DNA from 4 places in the Janthinobacterium sp. GW821-FHT03C08 genome. Region 2 is predicted to be linked to each of the others. Evidence: predicted binding sites of a transcription regulator. Region 2 holds the regulator's gene; each other region holds the start of a gene.

What was found. Region 2 encodes FNR, which switches genes on or off when oxygen is low (the NO sensors DNR and NnrR bind a similar motif). Its sites were predicted from a motif close to TTGATNNNNATCAA; they were not measured.
Region 1: cqsA (alpha-hydroxyketone-type quorum-sensing autoinducer synthase) is a predicted target of FNR. The motif match lies at 1,540-1,553, and genes of this name have one in related genera.
Region 3: cydD (thiol reductant ABC exporter subunit CydD) is a predicted target of FNR. The motif match lies at 1,963-1,976, and genes of this name have one in related genera.
Region 4: AC07VL_RS26430 (XrtA system polysaccharide chain length determinant) is a predicted target of FNR. The motif match lies at 2,574-2,587, and genes of this name have one in related genera.

The regions. Positions count from the first base shown of each region.
Region 1 covers NZ_JBWKUP010000028.1:4,273-8,302, forward strand. The annotation lists gene AC07VL_RS26815 (MarR family winged helix-turn-helix transcriptional regulator) at 1-218, shown strand, start outside; gene cqsA (alpha-hydroxyketone-type quorum-sensing autoinducer synthase) at 229-1,473, opposite strand; gene AC07VL_RS26825 (sensor histidine kinase) at 1,636-2,967, shown strand; gene AC07VL_RS26830 (response regulator) at 2,971-3,978, shown strand; gene AC07VL_RS26835 (ABC transporter permease) at 3,986-4,030, opposite strand, start outside.
Region 2 covers NZ_JBWKUP010000009.1:243,206-247,235, reverse strand. The annotation lists gene ccoG (cytochrome c oxidase accessory protein CcoG) at 1-800, shown strand, start outside; gene AC07VL_RS15140 (FixH family protein) at 854-1,378, shown strand; gene fnr (fumarate/nitrate reduction transcriptional regulator Fnr) at 1,381-2,139, opposite strand; gene AC07VL_RS15130 (response regulator) at 2,389-4,030, shown strand, end outside.
Region 3 covers NZ_JBWKUP010000007.1:133,687-137,716, forward strand. The annotation lists gene AC07VL_RS11540 (amino acid ABC transporter ATP-binding/permease protein) at 1-212, opposite strand, end outside; gene cydD (thiol reductant ABC exporter subunit CydD) at 209-1,897, opposite strand; gene AC07VL_RS11550 (GbsR/MarR family transcriptional regulator) at 2,037-2,588, shown strand; gene AC07VL_RS11555 (PEP-CTERM sorting domain-containing protein) at 2,862-3,425, shown strand; gene AC07VL_RS11560 (hypothetical protein) at 3,555-3,716, shown strand; tRNA gene AC07VL_RS11565 (tRNA-Arg) at 3,749-3,823, opposite strand; tRNA gene AC07VL_RS11570 (tRNA-Pro) at 3,918-3,994, opposite strand.
Region 4 covers NZ_JBWKUP010000026.1:5,741-9,770, forward strand. The annotation lists gene AC07VL_RS26420 (TIGR03016 family PEP-CTERM system-associated outer membrane protein) at 1-84, opposite strand, end outside; gene AC07VL_RS26425 (XrtA-associated tyrosine autokinase) at 62-898, opposite strand; gene AC07VL_RS26430 (XrtA system polysaccharide chain length determinant) at 919-2,448, opposite strand; gene AC07VL_RS26435 (XrtA/PEP-CTERM system exopolysaccharide export protein) at 2,681-3,304, shown strand; gene AC07VL_RS26440 (N-acyl amino acid synthase FeeM domain-containing protein) at 3,504-4,030, shown strand, end outside.

The sequences.
Region 1 (4,030 bases), on a different contig from region 2:
TGGAAAAGATCGGCCTCGTGGCGCGCCAGGCCGACCAGCGCGATGCCCGCGTCGGCTATGCCGCCATCACCGAAGCGGGCCTCGCCCTGCTGGCCCACGCCGATGCGACGGCGCAGGCGCTGGCGCAGGAATTGCTGGGCAGCGCCAGCACAGAGCAACTGGCGCCCCTGTCCCTGCTGCTGGGCGGCATCGCCGGCAGCCAGCCCGCCAACGGCTGATACATTCCCCTTACACCAGCGCCAGCTTGCGCAGGCGCCGCGTCGACGGCCAGCGCGCCATGCCCGTCTCGTCGCGGATGGCGGCGCAGGCGGCCAGCACGCGGGCGCACTCGTCGTCGCGCAAGCCCGCGTTCAGGGTCAGGCGCACCAGCGCGCGGTTCTTCGGCGTGGCCGGCGCGCAGAACACCGCGCCGTAGATGCCGTGCCGTTCCAGCGCCTTGCGCAGGATCAAGGTATCGGGTTCGCTGCCCGCTTCCAGCGCGATGATCTGTTCCGTGCCGTCGCTGACGTTGTAGCCAAGGTCGGCCAGGCCCTGGCGCAGCAGCACGCTGTGGCGGCGCAGGGCGGCGCGGCGGCCATCGGCGGCGCGGATGAAGTCGAGCGCCGCGTCGAACCACGCCAGCTCGTGCTCCAGCAGGCAGGAACTGAAGATGGCGGGCCGCGAGGCGGACAGGAAGTAGCCCTTGAAGCGGGCCGAGCAGGTGATCAACCCGGCGCGGCCCGCGAAGGCCTTGGCCAGCGACGCCGTGCGGAAGTGCACCCGGTCGGCCAGGCCCAGCTCCACCACCAGCCCCGCGCCCTGCGGGCCGTGCGTGCCCAGCGAGTGCGACTCGTCGACGATGAGCATGCTGCCGCTGCGCTCGGCGATCTCCACCATCTGCAGCAGGGGCGCCACGCTGCCGTTGGTGCTGTACAGCGCATCGACGACGATGATGCCGGGGCCATGCTTGTCGAGCTGGCGCTGCAGGTGGGCGCCATCGTTGTGCAGGAAGGCCACGGGCACGGCCTGCGCCGACTGCACGCCCTCCCACAGCGAGGCATGCGCCTGCATGTCCAGGTAGACGGGGATGCCGGGGCCGGCCAGGCTTTGCAGCAAGCCCACGTTGGCGGCCCAGCCGGACTGCGCCAGCACGCAGGCCCCGCTGCCGAGAAAATCGGCGAACCGCTGTTCCAGGCGATGCTGGCGGCTGCCTTCCTGCAGGAACACGGACGACATCAGCATGGCGCCGCCGCCCTGCAGGACGCGGGCCTGGGCCGCCAGCAGGCCCGGCTCGCCGGCGATGTTCAGGTAATCATTACCAGCCAGCATGACTGCGCCGGCCGGCACGGCTTGCCATTCATGCAAGTGTTCGCCGCCGAGCAGCTTGTCGATGCGTTCGACGTAGTGCTCGTCCATGCGCGCGCGCACGAAGGCGGGCAGCTGCTGTTCGGCGGAGATGGCAGGCGATGGCAGGGGAAAAATGGCGTTCGGCATAAGGACTCCTGATTGGTTGCGGTGGGAACTACCGCGTCCAACATGCGCGAGCCATTCGGCAAGAGATTGATCCATCTCAACAGTTGTGGCGATATGCATCTTTTATGGGAGGAACACGCCGATCATGTTGCATTGATACGCCTCAACGAAGTGTCCCCCATCATGAAGCATGTGCAGTCCCCTTCCGACAAACGCTGGCAAGGCAGGCTGCTCCAGCCTTTCCTGCATTTCCACGATGCCATCGAACACATGCCCATCCGCCGCACCCAGGTGCGCGCGCTGGCCGTCATCGGCGCGCTGGGCATGCCCCTGTACTATGCGCTGTGGCAGCATGTCTTTCCGCAGGAATATGAATCGCCCTTGCTGCGCGCCGTGGCGGCGCTGCTGTTCCTGCCCGCGCTGTGGCCGGGACGCTTCAGCAATACCTGGTTCAGCGTGTACCTGCTGCTGGGGCTGACGTTCGAGCTGCCCTTTTTCTTCACGTATATGTTCCTGATGAACCACGCCTCGACCCTGTGGGTGCATTCGCTGCTGGTGGCCCTGATCGTGCTGTTCCATTTCGATACGCGCATCGCCATGCTGGCCTACCTGGGCGGCACCGTGCTGGCCTGCCTGGCCTTTGCCGTGCGCGGCGACCCGGCCTACCTGCTCAGCCGCGACGTCCTGCAGCAATTGCCCGTGCACTGGTTTACGATTGCCGTCCTGTCCGTCGTCAAGGTGGGCCGCCACGTGGGCGCGCAGGAAAAGCTGGCGGGCCTGGCCGCCGGCCTGGGCAGCGTGGCGCACGAATTGCGCACGCCCCTCGTCAGCGTCGAGGCGAACGTGCGCGGCCTGCAGCGCTGGCTGCAGCGGGGCCTGCCGCCCGGCGCGCCAGGCCAGCCGCCGGACGCGGCCAGCCAGGAAGCGCTGGCGCGCATCCAGTTCGAGGTGCGCCACATGCACCACATGATCGACCTGTTCCTGCTCAGCGCCACGGCCGTCAACCGCAAGCTCGAAGCGATCGAGAACGTGGCCATGCAGGACAGCGTCGCCGCCGTCCTGCGCCGCTATCCGTTCAGCAGCACGGCGCAGCGCGACCTCGTCAAGGTCGACGTGCGGGTCGACTTCACCTTCCACGGGCAGTCCGAGCTGTGCGCGGCGGTCCTGCTGAACCTGCTGCGCAATGCCCTCAAAGGCATCCAGCGGGCCGGCAAGGGCCGCGTGCGCATCATCATCGACGGCGCGCGGCCCGCGCCGCGCCTGCTGTTCATCGACACGGGCTGCGGCATCGCGGCCAGCCGCCTGCCGCTGATCTTCGACCGTTTCTATTCCTATCCGGCGCACAACGGCAGCGGCATCGGCCTGGCCCTGTGCCGGCAAATCCTGCAGGCGTGGCATGCGCGCATCCGCTGCGTGTCGCGCGAAGGCGCGTATGCCATTTTCGTGCTGGAGTTTCCGCCAGCCCCAGCCACGACCCGCTCCAGCCGTTTCCCATCCATCCACCGCGCGAGGTGACGCATGCAACTGCCCGTCTACACCCATCCGACCCTGACCGTGCTGATCGACGACAGCGATTCCTTCCTGAAAAGCCTCGCATTCCAGCTCGATCCCGCGCTGGCGCGCAAGACCTTCCACGACACGAGCACCGCCCTGCGCTGGCTGCAGCAGACGAACCAGCGGGAAGACATGCCCCTGCACGTGAATTTCGACCTGCAGAACCTGGCGCCCCACGATTACAACGTGGCCATCGACCTCGAACGCATCTGGCGCATCAGCGGCCAGGCGCAGCGCTTTGCCATACCGTCCGTGCTGGTGGTCGATTATTCGATGCCGCAGATGAACGGCCTGGAATTCTGCCAGGCCGTGCGCGACCTGCCGTGCAAGAAGATCCTGTTTACGGGGGCGGCCGATGAAAAGATGGCCGTCACGGCCTTCAACCGGGGCTTGATCGACCGCTATATCAAGAAGAGCGACGACGATGCGCTCGACATCCTGGAACAGGAAATCCATGCGCTGCAGCGTGAATTCTTCCTGCAGCAGTCGGACACCGTGCGCGACTTGCTATTGCTGCATGACTATAGTTTCCTGCAAGACGAAGCGCTGGCCGCCGTCGTGCACGAGCTGTGCCGGCTCCACGGCTTCGTCGAATTCTATATTTTCCCGAATCCCAGCGGCATCCTGTTTTTCACGCGCGACGGCCACGCCAGGCTGATGATCATCGAGACGGAACGCAGCCTGCACACGCAGTACGAGATGGCGCGCGACAGCGACGCGCCCGAGTCCTTGCTGCTGGCCCTGCTGGAAATGCGCGTGATCCCGTATTTTTCCGACGCCGACAGCGACGGCATGTATGCGGCCCACATCGGCGAAAACTGGTTCCGCTACTGCGCCGCGCCCACCATCTGCCTGGGCCGCGAAACGTATTTCTGGGCCCTGTTCGACGTGCCGCCACACCAGCTGGGCCAGCCGGTTATGTCCTACGCGCAATTCCTGCGCGCGGGGGCGGGCGACGGCGTCAGCGCGTAGGGAGCCATCAGCCTTCGCGCAGGGTTTGCAGCGGTGGATGTTTCAGCACGTT
Region 2 (4,030 bases):
CAACCTACGGCAACGCGGGCTGGCTGCGCGAGCAGGTGTGCAAGTACATGTGCCCCTACGCGCGCTTCCAGAGCGCCATGTTCGACCAGGATACCCTGATCATCACCTACGATGCCAAGCGGGGCGAACCGCGCGGCGCGCTGAACAAGAAGGCGCCCGATGCCAAGCTGGGCGACTGCATCGACTGCACCCTGTGCGTGCAGGTGTGTCCGACCGGCATCGATATCCGCAACGGCCTGCAGTATGAATGCATCGGCTGCGCCGCCTGCGTGGATGCCTGCAACAGCGTGATGGACAAGGTCGACCGGCCCCGTGGCCTGGTACGCTACAGTACCGACCATGCGATGGAAAACAACTTCAACTCGCAGCAGATCCGCCGGCGCGCCATGCGCCCGCGCGTGCTGATCTACACGTCCATCCTGGCCCTGATCATCATCGCCGTGTGTACCTCGCTGGCCCTGCGCACGCCATTGAAAATGGACGTGATCCGCGACCGCGGCTCCATGGGACGCGAAGTGGAAGACGGCATGATCGAGAACGTCTACCGCCTGCAGATCATGAACACCTCGGAGCAAAGCCAGCATTTCAGGATCAGCGTCTCCGGCCTGCCGGGCCTGACCCTGCTGACGCGCGACGAAGTGACCCTGCAGCCGACGGAAACCCTGGGCTGGCCCATCCGCCTGCGCGTGCCGCACGGCGTGGGCGAGAAGGGCTCGAACAAGATTGCCATCGAACTGCAATCGCTGGACGACCCGTCGCTGCATGTGCGGGAAAACGCGGTGTTCATCGTGCCGCGGTAATGTAGGAAGGCCAATCCCCGCATGGGGATTGGCCGCTTAAACAGGAGAATAAAATGTCCGACAGTCTGAAACTGCAAGCCCCCGTGGCGCCCTGGTACAAGCATCGCTGGCCATGGCTGCTGATGGTCGGCCCCGGCCTGTCCGTCGTCGTCGGCAGCTGCATGGCGTATATCGCGTTTACGCAGCCGGACGCGCTGGTGGTGGGCGATTATTACAAGCAGGGCAAGGCCATCAACCAGGACTTGCGGCGCGATACGGTTGCCAGCAACCTGGCGATGGATACGCGCCTGTCCTACGACGTGGCGCAGGCGCGCCTGAGCGGCGCCGTGCACAGCTTCGGCAAGGCTTACCAGGCGCCCTTGCAGCTGCACCTGGCGCATGCGACGTTGCCGGAGAAGGATATCAGGCTGCTGGTGCAGCCCGATGCGGCCGGCAATTTCTCGGTGGCCCTGCCGATGCTCGAGCGCAGCCGCTGGCAGGTGCTGGTGGAAAACGACAAGCGCGAATGGCGCCTGTCCGGCATCTGGACCTGGCCCCTGCAGCGCAGCATCGCGCTGCACGCGGACGAGGAACTGTAGGCCTATTTACAAGTATCCGTGCCGGCCGTAATGGCTTTCAATTTCGCGGGCTGCAGGATTTCAATTTCGCGATTAGAGACGCGCAGCCAGCCTTCCTTCTTGAATTTCGACAATAAACGGCTGACGCTCTCGATGGTCAGTCCCAGGTAATTGCCGATTTCCTCGCGCGACATGCGCAGCTGGAACTTGCTGCCCGAGTAGCCCCGCGCCTCGTAGCGCGACGCCAGGTTGACGATGAAGGCGGCAAAGCGCTGCGTCGCCTGCATATTGCCCAGCAACAGCATCACGCTTTGCTCGCGCGTGATTTCCTGGCTCATCATGCGATGGAAATGCCGCAGCAGCGTGGGCATATTGCCCAGCAATTGTTCCAGGCTGGAAAACGGGATTTCACACACTTCGCTGTCTTCCAGCGCCACGGCATTGCAGTGGTGGCGGTCGGCGCTGATGGCGTCCATGCCCAGCAGTTCGCCAGCCATCTGGAAACCCGTCACCTGTTCTTCGCCGCCTGGATTGATCTGGTACGTCTTGAAGTGGCCCAGGCGGATGGCGTACAGGTTCTGGAACGAGTCGCCGATGCGGAACAGCGAGGCGCCGCGCGCGACCTTGCGGCGGCGGCCGATGATCTGGTCGAGCCGGTCCATGTCGCCCACGTCGAGTCCCATCGGCAGGCACAATTGATGCATGCTGCACGTCGAGCAGCGCGCACGCAACGCTTCCACGTTCACGGCGGGCACGGCTGGAGAGAGTAGCGCTTCTGTCATGTCAGACCCTTTTAGAAAATGCAATAACAAGTTTACTGCATAGTGCGTTGCCATGTGCCAATTTCACGGCAATTCACCGTAATTTCGCTGAATAAACGACGTCCGGCATTTAATTTTATGGCAACATCGTCAAAAGCCCGTTCCAGCGCGGAAAATTACGCGGCCTGCGCTTGCCAAGTTGAAGTATTGATAGGAAAATTCCTGACAGCATTATCTGCCGCCTGTGCCTCCGGGTACTCAAAGGAAATCATGAAGCCTCTCGGCATTAAAGCAAAAGTCGCGCTGGCCACCAGCCTGACCTCGATCGCCATGATCGCCGTGGTCACCGTGGTGCAGGTCAAGCACATGCGCGACGATTTCACGCAAGTGCTGCTGAGCCAGCAAACGGCGCTGATCGAGCGCACGGCCGAGGAACTCGACGACAAGCTGGCCATGCTGCTCGACATCGTCACCCAGACGGCGCGCCACCAGCCGCCCGCCCTGATGGCCGACGCCGGCGCATTGCGTGACTACTACACGCAGCGCACCATGCTGGCCCTGTTCGACGACGTGCTCGTGCTCGATACGCAGGGCAAGGTGGTGGCCAACGTGCCCGAGGTGCAGGGGCGCAACGGCACCGACGTAGCCGACCGCGGCTATTTCCAGACCGTCATGCGCACCAAGCAGGCCATGATCACGGAACCGATGCTGGGCAAGACCAGCCATTTGCCCATCGTGCAGATGGTCGCCCCCGTGCTGGACAACAACGGCGAGGTGGCCGGCATCGTCATCGGCGTGCTGCGCCTGTACAAGGACAACATGCTGGGGCGTTTGCGCACGGCCAAGGTGGGCAAGAGCGGCTATTTTTTCATCCTCACGCGCGAAGCCGTGCCCCGCTACGTGCTGCATCCCGACCCCAGCCGTTTGCTGCAGCCGCGCGCGGCGGGCGCCAACGTCGTCACCACGCAGCTGCTCAAGGAAGACGGCGAAGGCAGCATGGTCAGCACCAACAGCCGCGGCATCACGGGCGTCAACAGCTTCAAGCGCTTGAAGTCGGTGAACTGGCTGCTGGCCGCCTCGCTGCCCGTGGCCGATGCCTTCGAACCATTCGACGGCGTGCTGTCGCGCCTGGTGCTGTGGAGCATCTGCGCCTCGCTGCTGGCCGCGGCCGTGCTGGGCTGGGTGACCGTGCGCCTGCTGTCGCCCCTGGTGCGCCTGCGCGACACGCTGCTGTCCCTGCGCGCCTCGGGCAAGCGCTTTACCCCCGTGCCGGTGCAGCAGCGCGACGAGATCGGCGAACTGACGGAGGCGTTCAACGGCCTGATGAGCGAGCGCGACCGGCTGCAGCAGGAGGTCGAGACGCGCGCCCTGGAGCTGGAGCAGGAACGCGACCGCGCCGAGGCGGCCAACCGCGCCAAGAGCGACTTCGTCGCCAACATGAGCCATGAAATCCGCACGCCCCTGAACGCCGTGCTGGGCATGGTGTATCTGTTGGGAAATACCAAGCTCAACATCGAACAGCGCAAGTACCTGACCATGGTACGCGTGGCGGGGCAGTCCCTGTTGGGCATCCTCAACGATGTGCTCGATTTTTCCAAGATCGAGGCGCGCCGCATGGACTTGTCGCCCGTCGAATTCGACCTCGACGAGGTCATGAATACGCTGGCCACGACGATGACCATGAACGCGGGCGAGAAAGAGCTGGAGCTGGCCATCGCCGTCGAGCCCGACGTGCCGCGCCGCCTCGTCGGCGACGCCCAGCGCCTGCAGCAAATCCTCGTCAACCTGGCCGGCAACGCCATCAAGTTTACCGAGAGCGGCGAAGTGGTGGTGGCCGTCAGCCTGGCCGAGGGCGACACTGAACAGGCCTGGCTGCGCTTCGAGGTGCGCGACACGGGCATCGGCATGACGG
Region 3 (4,030 bases), on a different contig from region 2:
CCGGCCGATGGTCCGAATACGTCGAAGACGATGGCCGTCGAGGCGTGCAGGCCGGCAACCGAGGTGGCCGTGATGAACCAGCCGGACAGGCCCAGCAAGGCCATGCCGGCCACCGCCGTCAGGGCCGCCAGCACGGCGCCCGCGATCAGCTTGCCGGGTTGGGCCAGCAGCAACTGGCGCAGGACGGGATTGAGTAGCCGTGAATTGTTCATGCGCGCAACTCCTGTGACTGCGCCCGGGCATCGACCAGCACGGTGCGCTGCAGGCGGCCGGCCAGCACGGGGTCGTGCGTGGCGACAAGCATCGTCTTGCCTTGCGCCAGGGCCAGCAGGGCATCCGTCACGCGGGCCGCCGTTTCGCTGTCCAGGTGGGCAGTCGGCTCATCGACGAGCAGCACGTCCGCATGCGGATGCAGGGCCACGCGGGCCAGGGCCAGGCGCACGGCTTCGCCGCCCGACAAACCCTGCCCCCCGTCGCTGAGCATGACGGCCGGCTGCGCCTGCGCCACCTGTGCCAGGTCGGCCAGGTGCAGCGCCTGCGTGACTTGCGCGGTGCTGGCGTCCGCGCGGCCCAGGGTCACGTTCTGGCTGACGGAAGCGGCAAACACGTGGGGCCGCTGGCCCATCCACGCCATGCGCTGGCGCAAGGTGTTCACGCTGGCATCGTTCAGGCGCACGCCGCCGATGCGGATCTCGCCGCCGCCGGCAGGCAGCAGGCCGGCCAGCAAGGATAACAAGGTGGTCTTGCCCGCGCCGCTGGCGCCCAGCAGGGCCACGTGTTCGCCGGGACGCACATGCAGGTCGAAGCCGTCGAACACGGGCGCCTCGCCGGGATGGGCAAACGATAATTGATGAATGTCAATGCCAGGCGCCGCTGCCACAGCCATGGCGGCGGCGGAAACGGCGGCGACAGCCACCTGGGCGCCGGGCAGCGGCACGCCATCGGCCGCCAGGTCGTGCAGGCCGGCCAGGCCCGCTTCGCCGGCCGCCTTGTCGTGCCAGACGGCGGCCAGTTCGCGCAGCGGCTCGAAGAAGGCGGGCGCCAGCAGCAGGATGAACAGGCCTTGCCCCAGGCTCAGCTCCCTGCCCCAGGTGCCGAAATGAATGCTGCCCAGGAGGGAAAAACCGATGTAGGCGGCCACCATGGCGACACCAAGGGCGGAAAACAGTTCCAGCACGGCGGACGATAAAAAGGCGATGCGCAAGACCACCATCGTGCGCCGGCGCACGGATTGCGACGAGGCAGCGAGCCGTTCGGCCGTGGCGTCGACGGCGCCCAGCGCGCGCAGGGTGGCCAGGCCGCGCAGGCGGTCCAGCAGAAAGGCGTTCATGCTGCCCATTTCCACCATCTGCGCGCGGCTGGCCGCCTGCGCGCCCATGCCCACGAGGGCCATGAAGACGGGAATCAGCGGTGCGGCGATGAGCAGGATCAGGGCGGCGATCCACGACAGGGGCGCCACCACGGCGAGGATGACGAGCGGCACGAGCAGCACCTTCCAGCGCGCCGGCCGGTAGCGCACCAGGTAGGGCACGATGGCCTCGGCCTGCTCGGCCATGACGCTGGCCGCCTGGCCCGACTGGGCGCGCTGGCGGTCCAGCGGCGAACGGCGGGCCAGCGCCTGCGCCACATGCGCGCGCAGGGTCGACAGGTGGGCGCGCGCCGCGCCGTACATGCGCCGCGCGCCCCACGCCTCGGCCGCGGCCCTGAGCACGCCCAGCAGCAACACGCCGGCCGCCGGCGCCAGCGCGGCGCGCCAGCCGGCGCCATCGAACATGGCTTGCACAGCCCGTGCCAGCAAGGCCGCCTGGGGCAGCCACAGCAAGGCGGCGCTCCCCTGCACCAGGCTGGCAATACGGGGAAGGACAAAGCGGGGCAAGGACAAGGGGGCAGTCGACATATTTTATACTTCTTGAGTTTTCAGAATTTTCTGTAAATTCGATTTTTTGTATAATACTGCGAAACATGACATATATCAATTGACCCGGCCAGTATGCCGTGAAAAAATCCAAACACTTATGAAAACTCAAAATATCCAAATGACGCCGCTGATCCTGACCTTCGTCAGCCATTTTGGCGAGATGGGCAGTCGCTGGGGCTTCAACCGCACCGTGGGCCAAGTGTACGCGCTGCTGTTTGTCGCCGAGCATCCCCTGCACGCGGATGAAATTGCGGAGCACCTGAGTTTTTCGCGCTCGAACGTGAGCATCGGCCTGAAGGAATTGCAGGGCTGGGGCCTGATCCGCCAGTCGCGCATTCCCGGCGACCGGCGCGAGTATTTTTCCTCGCTGGGCGATGTCTGGCAAATCTTCCGCGTGGTGGCCGCCGAGCGGCGCCGCCGCGAAGTGGCGCCCACCCTGACGGTGCTGCGCGAATCGCTGCTGGCGCCGGCCACGGAAGCCGTGGACCAGTACGCGCAGGAGCGCATGCGTGAAATGTATGAACTGGTTGACCTGGCCAATACCTGGTTCGACGACTTGCAGCGCCTGTCGCCCGAATCGATGGCGCAGTTGATGAAAATGGGTGCCAAGGTACAGAAATTGCTCAACGCCAAGGATCGCCTGTTCGGCGTCGGCAACAACAGCGACTGACCCCCTCCCCTGCGCTACAGACAGCCGCCGGCACGGCCCGGCGCGGATAGCCACGCCCCCTACCCCGCCTCGCCGGCTCAATCGGACATAGCCGTATGCGATGTTATCAACTTTGCCAATAGCATTATTTAAATTGTATTAATTTATATCAAGACTAAGCTTGCATATGCGTACTCACTACGCGCAGCAAACTGGCAATGGGATGACCTCCCCGGCATGCAGGGATGCGTCCCGACGCAATGAAGCGACTGTCTCAAGCACAAGGGGATTTCCATGAAAAACATCAAGAGCATTACACTCAAGACATCCATGCTGGCAGCAATAGCCGTCCTGGCCGGCACGGCGCAAGCGGCCACGTGGGTGGACGTGGGACCGGCCAGCGGTTTCGTCATCGCCGGCAGCACCGTGACCTACTCGCCATCGCCGGCGCTGCAGGTAAAGTATTATGACGATAATCTGGTGCCGCAGAGTCCCTCCGACATCCAGGGCTATATCAATGGCGTGTTCGGCACCAGCCTGGGCGCCGCCGTCTCGTTTTGCGACAATCCCACCTCGGGCTGCACCGCCGGCACCACGGCCGGCCTGAGCGGGGGCGTCAACTCCTATACGAGCGCGGCCGCCTATGACTACCTGGCCATCCACTTCGGCCAGGGCGAGCTGGTATTCCACTGGGCCACGCCCGTGGCTGCCGGCAGCACCTTCACGGTGGCGGGCCTGCCCAAGGACCTGAGCAACTACAGGGCCTTCACTTCCGCCGTGCCGGAACCTGAAACCTATGCCATGCTGCTGGCCGGCCTGGGCTTGCTGGGCTGGATGGCGCGGCGCCGCCCGTCGTGACAGGCACGGCGCGCTGACGGCGCCAGCCATTTTTACGGCGCATAGACGCCGCGACGCCTTCTTTTTACGGCGCATTGATACCTCTCCCGCTATGCTCGATAACATCATCGATCATGCGGGAGAGCATGCATGCACAAGCCACCATTCCAGACGCGCACGCGACTGCCCGTGCGCGAACGGCTGCGTCTGACGCAGCTGGCGCGCAAGAGAATGCGGCCGCTATGGTCCGCGCTGTTGCGCGCGCCGCCGCTGCTGTATTTGCTGAGTGAGGTATTGTTTGCGCAGCCGTGAAGCGGCACGCAGGGAAATGGCCAGTATGAAACTGGTCCGCCCAGAGGGAATCGAACCCCCATTCACGGTTTAGAAGACCGTTGTCCTATCCGTTGAACGATGGGCGGAAAGGTGCAGTATTTTAATCCATGCGCGTCAGCAATGAAATGGCTGCGCGGAATAGAAAACGGGCTGTCATCTCTGACAGCCCGCTTATGACTTTGGTCGGAGTACAAGGATTCGAACCTTGGACCCCCTGGTCCCAAACCAGGTGCGCTACCGGGCTGCGCCACACTCCGAAGACAAGATAATAACGCCCCCACCCAATTTCGTCA
Region 4 (4,030 bases), on a different contig from region 2:
CAGCAGCAGGGGCAGGAGCGGCAGGAGCGTCAGCGGCGGCAGGGACAGCGGCGCGCGGCCCCTAGTCGTAATTGCCGTAGCCATAATAATCGTTGCCGGGGAACGATTTGGTCTTGTTGTAGATCAGGTGGATGTGTTCGCACGATTCGATCTGCCGCAACGCCTCCTTGACGGCGTGCTGGGTCGTCGTTTCCGCTTCCACCACCATCACCACTTGCCCCATCTGTCCCACCAGCGCGTGCGCTTCGCTGGTGATGAGCAGGGGCGGCGAGTCGAAGACGACGATGCGGTCGGCGTAGCGGCTGGCGATCTCGGCCAGCAGGCGGTTCATGGCGCGGCTGGCCAGCAGTTCCGTCGCATGCTTGTTGCTGCGCCCGGCGGGCAGGATGCTCAGGTTGGCCACGTTGGTTTTCAGGATCACGTCGGCCATGGCCAGCTGCGGGTCGAGCAGCACGTCCATCAGGCCCGGTTCCGGCGCCAGGCCCAGCACTTTCAGCACGGACGGGCGCGCCACGTCGGCGTCGACCAGCAGCACCGTGATATCCATTTCCATGGCGATGCTCATGGCCAGGTTGACGGCGCAGTAGGTCTTGCCCTCGCCGGGCATGGCGCTGGTGACGACGACGAGGTTGCCGTGGCGGATGGCCTCGGCGCCGCCGGCCCGCGCCAGGCGCAGCAGGGGGCGCTTGATGATGCGGAAATCCTCGGCCACGGAACTGCGCCCGCCGTCGTGCGTGAGCATGCCCTGTTCCTGCAGCCGGGCCAGGTTCAGGGGCCGGTATCGGGGCGACAGCTGCGCCGCCGCGGATGGGGCGTCCGTGCCGTAGGGCACGCTGGCCTCGGCCACGCCCAGGATGACAGGCTCCTGCCTGCCGTTGTCGCCGTCCTTGCTGCTCATCGTCGCTCCCGTGGCGTGGTCTAGAATTTGAGCTGCACGGCCGTCATGATGCCGCCGTACAGCAGGAACAGGCTGCCCAGGCAGGCGCCGAAGGCGTAGCGGGCGCGGCGCCGGCGCACCTGCTGCTGCGCCGTCCAGTTCATCGATACCGTGCCCAGCACGTTCAAGCCCGTCGCGTCGCGCAGCTCGGCCGGGCTGAGGAAGGTGGGGCGCACCTGGCTGATCAGCAGGGCCGTGGCGATGCCCGCCACCAGGGCCGCGCCCAGCGCAGCACTGAACAGCATCAGGCGGTTCGGGCCGACGGGCTTGTACTGCACCGTGGGCGGATCGATGATCTTGAAGGCCATCATGTCGGTGGTGGAACTGAGTTCGCCCGACAGCTTGGCCGCCTCGCGCCGGCCGATCAGCTTTTCATAGTTTTCCTTGTTGATGATGTAGTCGCGGTTCAGCTGGGCCAGCTGCGACTCCACCTCGGGCACGGCATTGCTCTGTGCCAGCAGGCGCTCGTTGCGCGCGCCGTATTCCTGCACGCGGGCGCGGATGGCGGCCACCTTGGCGTCCGCCTCCGTCAGGGCCACCTTCAGCTGCTGCAGCATGGGGCTGTAGTTCTTGCCCGGGTCGCCGGACGCGGCCTTGAGCTTGCTTTCCTCGATCTTGCGCTCTTCCAGCTGGGCGATCAGGCGCTTCGAGGCGATGATGTCGGGATGCAGCTCCGTGAATTGCATGCGCAGGCTGTCGAGGTTCTTGTTGAGCGAGGCGATGCGTTCGTCCAGTTCCGGATTGGTGATGGCTGCCGCGTTCGGTTCCAGGTCCAGCACGGGCTCGTCGCCCTCGATCTGGCTCTGGATGGCCTTGCGCGCCTGTTCCGCCTCCAGCAGTTCCAGCTTGGCATTGTTCAGGCTATCGGACGACATCAGCAGCTGGCTGCCATAGTCGATGCCCTGGCGCGGCAGCAGCAGGTTGTTGCGGATCTTGAATTCCTTGACGAGGTTTTCCGCCGCGCTCAGCTTGTCCTCGTAATTCTTGATCTGCTCGTCGATGAATTGCACCGCCTTTTGCGAATCGCCCTTCTTGCCCTGGAAACTGCCTTCGACGAAGATGGTCAGCAGGCTCTGCACGACGTCGCGCACGAGTTTCGGGTCGCCGCCGCTGTAGCTGATGGTGTAGATGTCGTAGGCATTCGTGCCGGTGATCTTGATGTTGTTCATCAGCTCGTCGAGCCGGGCCTCGTGCTCGCGCACGGTGCGCGTGTCGAGGTCCAGGTCGACCATGCGCATGACGCGCTCCACGTTGGGGCGGCTGAGCAGGGTACGGCTCATGATGGCCACCTGCTGCTCCGCGTTGGGCACGCTGGTCATGCCGGCCATCAGGGGCTTGAGGATGGTTTGCGTATCGACGAACACGCGCGCGCGCGTCTGGTATTCGTCGGGCAGGCTGCTGACCTTGATGAAACCGCCGATGGCCACCAGCCAGGCCACCAGCAGCGCATGCCAGCGGTATTTCCAGATGCCTTTCAGGCTGGAAAGCAGTTGCTGCAGCAATTCCTCCATGGCGCTTCCTTCAGGTAACGGTGCCGGACGGGCGGGGACGCCCGTCCTTGCGGTGCGGATATTGCCTGTTAAGTAAGCAAAGTATAGGGCGACTGCTGAGCAAGATTTCCCAAGATGATTGCTTCTTGATACGCCTCAAGGTTCCCTTGCCGCGTTTTAATAATCATAGGAAGTTCGCGGCCCAGGCTGCTTCTGCGCGGCCGCACGCGCCATCGACCCGAAGAGGCTCCGCATGAACCCGTTTCGCCGTGTCTTCCTACGCAACACGCTGGTCCTGGCGGGCGCCGCCGGCCTGCTGGGTGCCTGCCGCACGCGCTATCCGCTGGCGCCCGCCGACGACAGCGCGCCCATGCACGACTACCTGATCGGGCCGGGCGATTCCGTCAACATCATCGTCTGGCGCAACCCGGAAGTGTCGCTGACGGTGGCCGTGCGGCCCGATGGCAAGATCACCACGCCGCTGGTGGAAGACCTGGCCGCCAGCGGTAAGACGTCGACGCAGCTGGCGCGCGACATCGAGCAAGCCCTGGGCAAGTTCATCCAGCAGCCCGTGGTGACGGTGATCGTGACGAATTTCTCGGGACCGTATGGCGAGCAGATCCGCGTCATCGGCGAGGCGGCCAAGCCGCAGGCCTTGCCATACCGCCTGGGCATGTCTCTGATGGATGTGCTCATCGCCGTGGGCGGCGTCACCGATTTTGCCGCCGGCAACAAGGCCAGCATCATCCGCGTGCGCGAAGGCACGCAGCAGCAGCTGCGCGTGCGGCTCGACGACCTGCTGAAGGATGGCGATATTTCCGCCAACGTCATGATGCGGCCCGGCGATGTCCTGCTGATCCCGGAAAGCTTTTTCTAGGCGCGATGGCAGGCTGTCAAAACAGCACTTATATTTGTCATTTTGTACTTGCGGGCAAATTTCAGCGTGCTATTTTGCTATGAAAACGTAAATTTCTTTTGTTTTTTTAAGCGATAACGGGAACTTCTCCAGTTTTTTGCTTGTCACAAGGCATTGGCTTCAGTCCGTTTCGACGGCGGCCGATGAACGTGAGGACAAGATGAGCTTTGAAGATGAACCCATTATTTCCTTCGACACGCCGGGCACATTCAACGACCTGGTGGTGGGCGAAGGGCAGATCGATCCGGCCATGGAGCACGAGCTCGACCTGCAGCGCTTCCATATCCGCATGGCCAATTCGCGCGGACGGCGCGAGGCGGCCAGTTTGCTGATCCGCAAGATGTACGGCTGGCGCGGCTATGCCGTTGATCCCGGCATCGCGCATGCGCTCAACAAGATCACCCTGTTCGCGGAAACGGCGGGCACCACCGTCGGCACCATGACCCTGTGCCTGGACAACGACGAGACGGGCTTGCCCGCCGATGAAAACTTCCGCGACAAGCTCGACGACCTGCGCGAGCAGGGACGGCGCCTGTGCGAACCGTCGCGCCTGGCCATCGACAAGGGCGTGAGCAAGCGGGTGTTCGCGGCGCTGATTCATATTTCTTATATCTATGCCCATAATATCCACGGCTTTACTGACTACGTGATCGAAGTCAATCCGCGCCACGTGGTGTTTTACAAGCG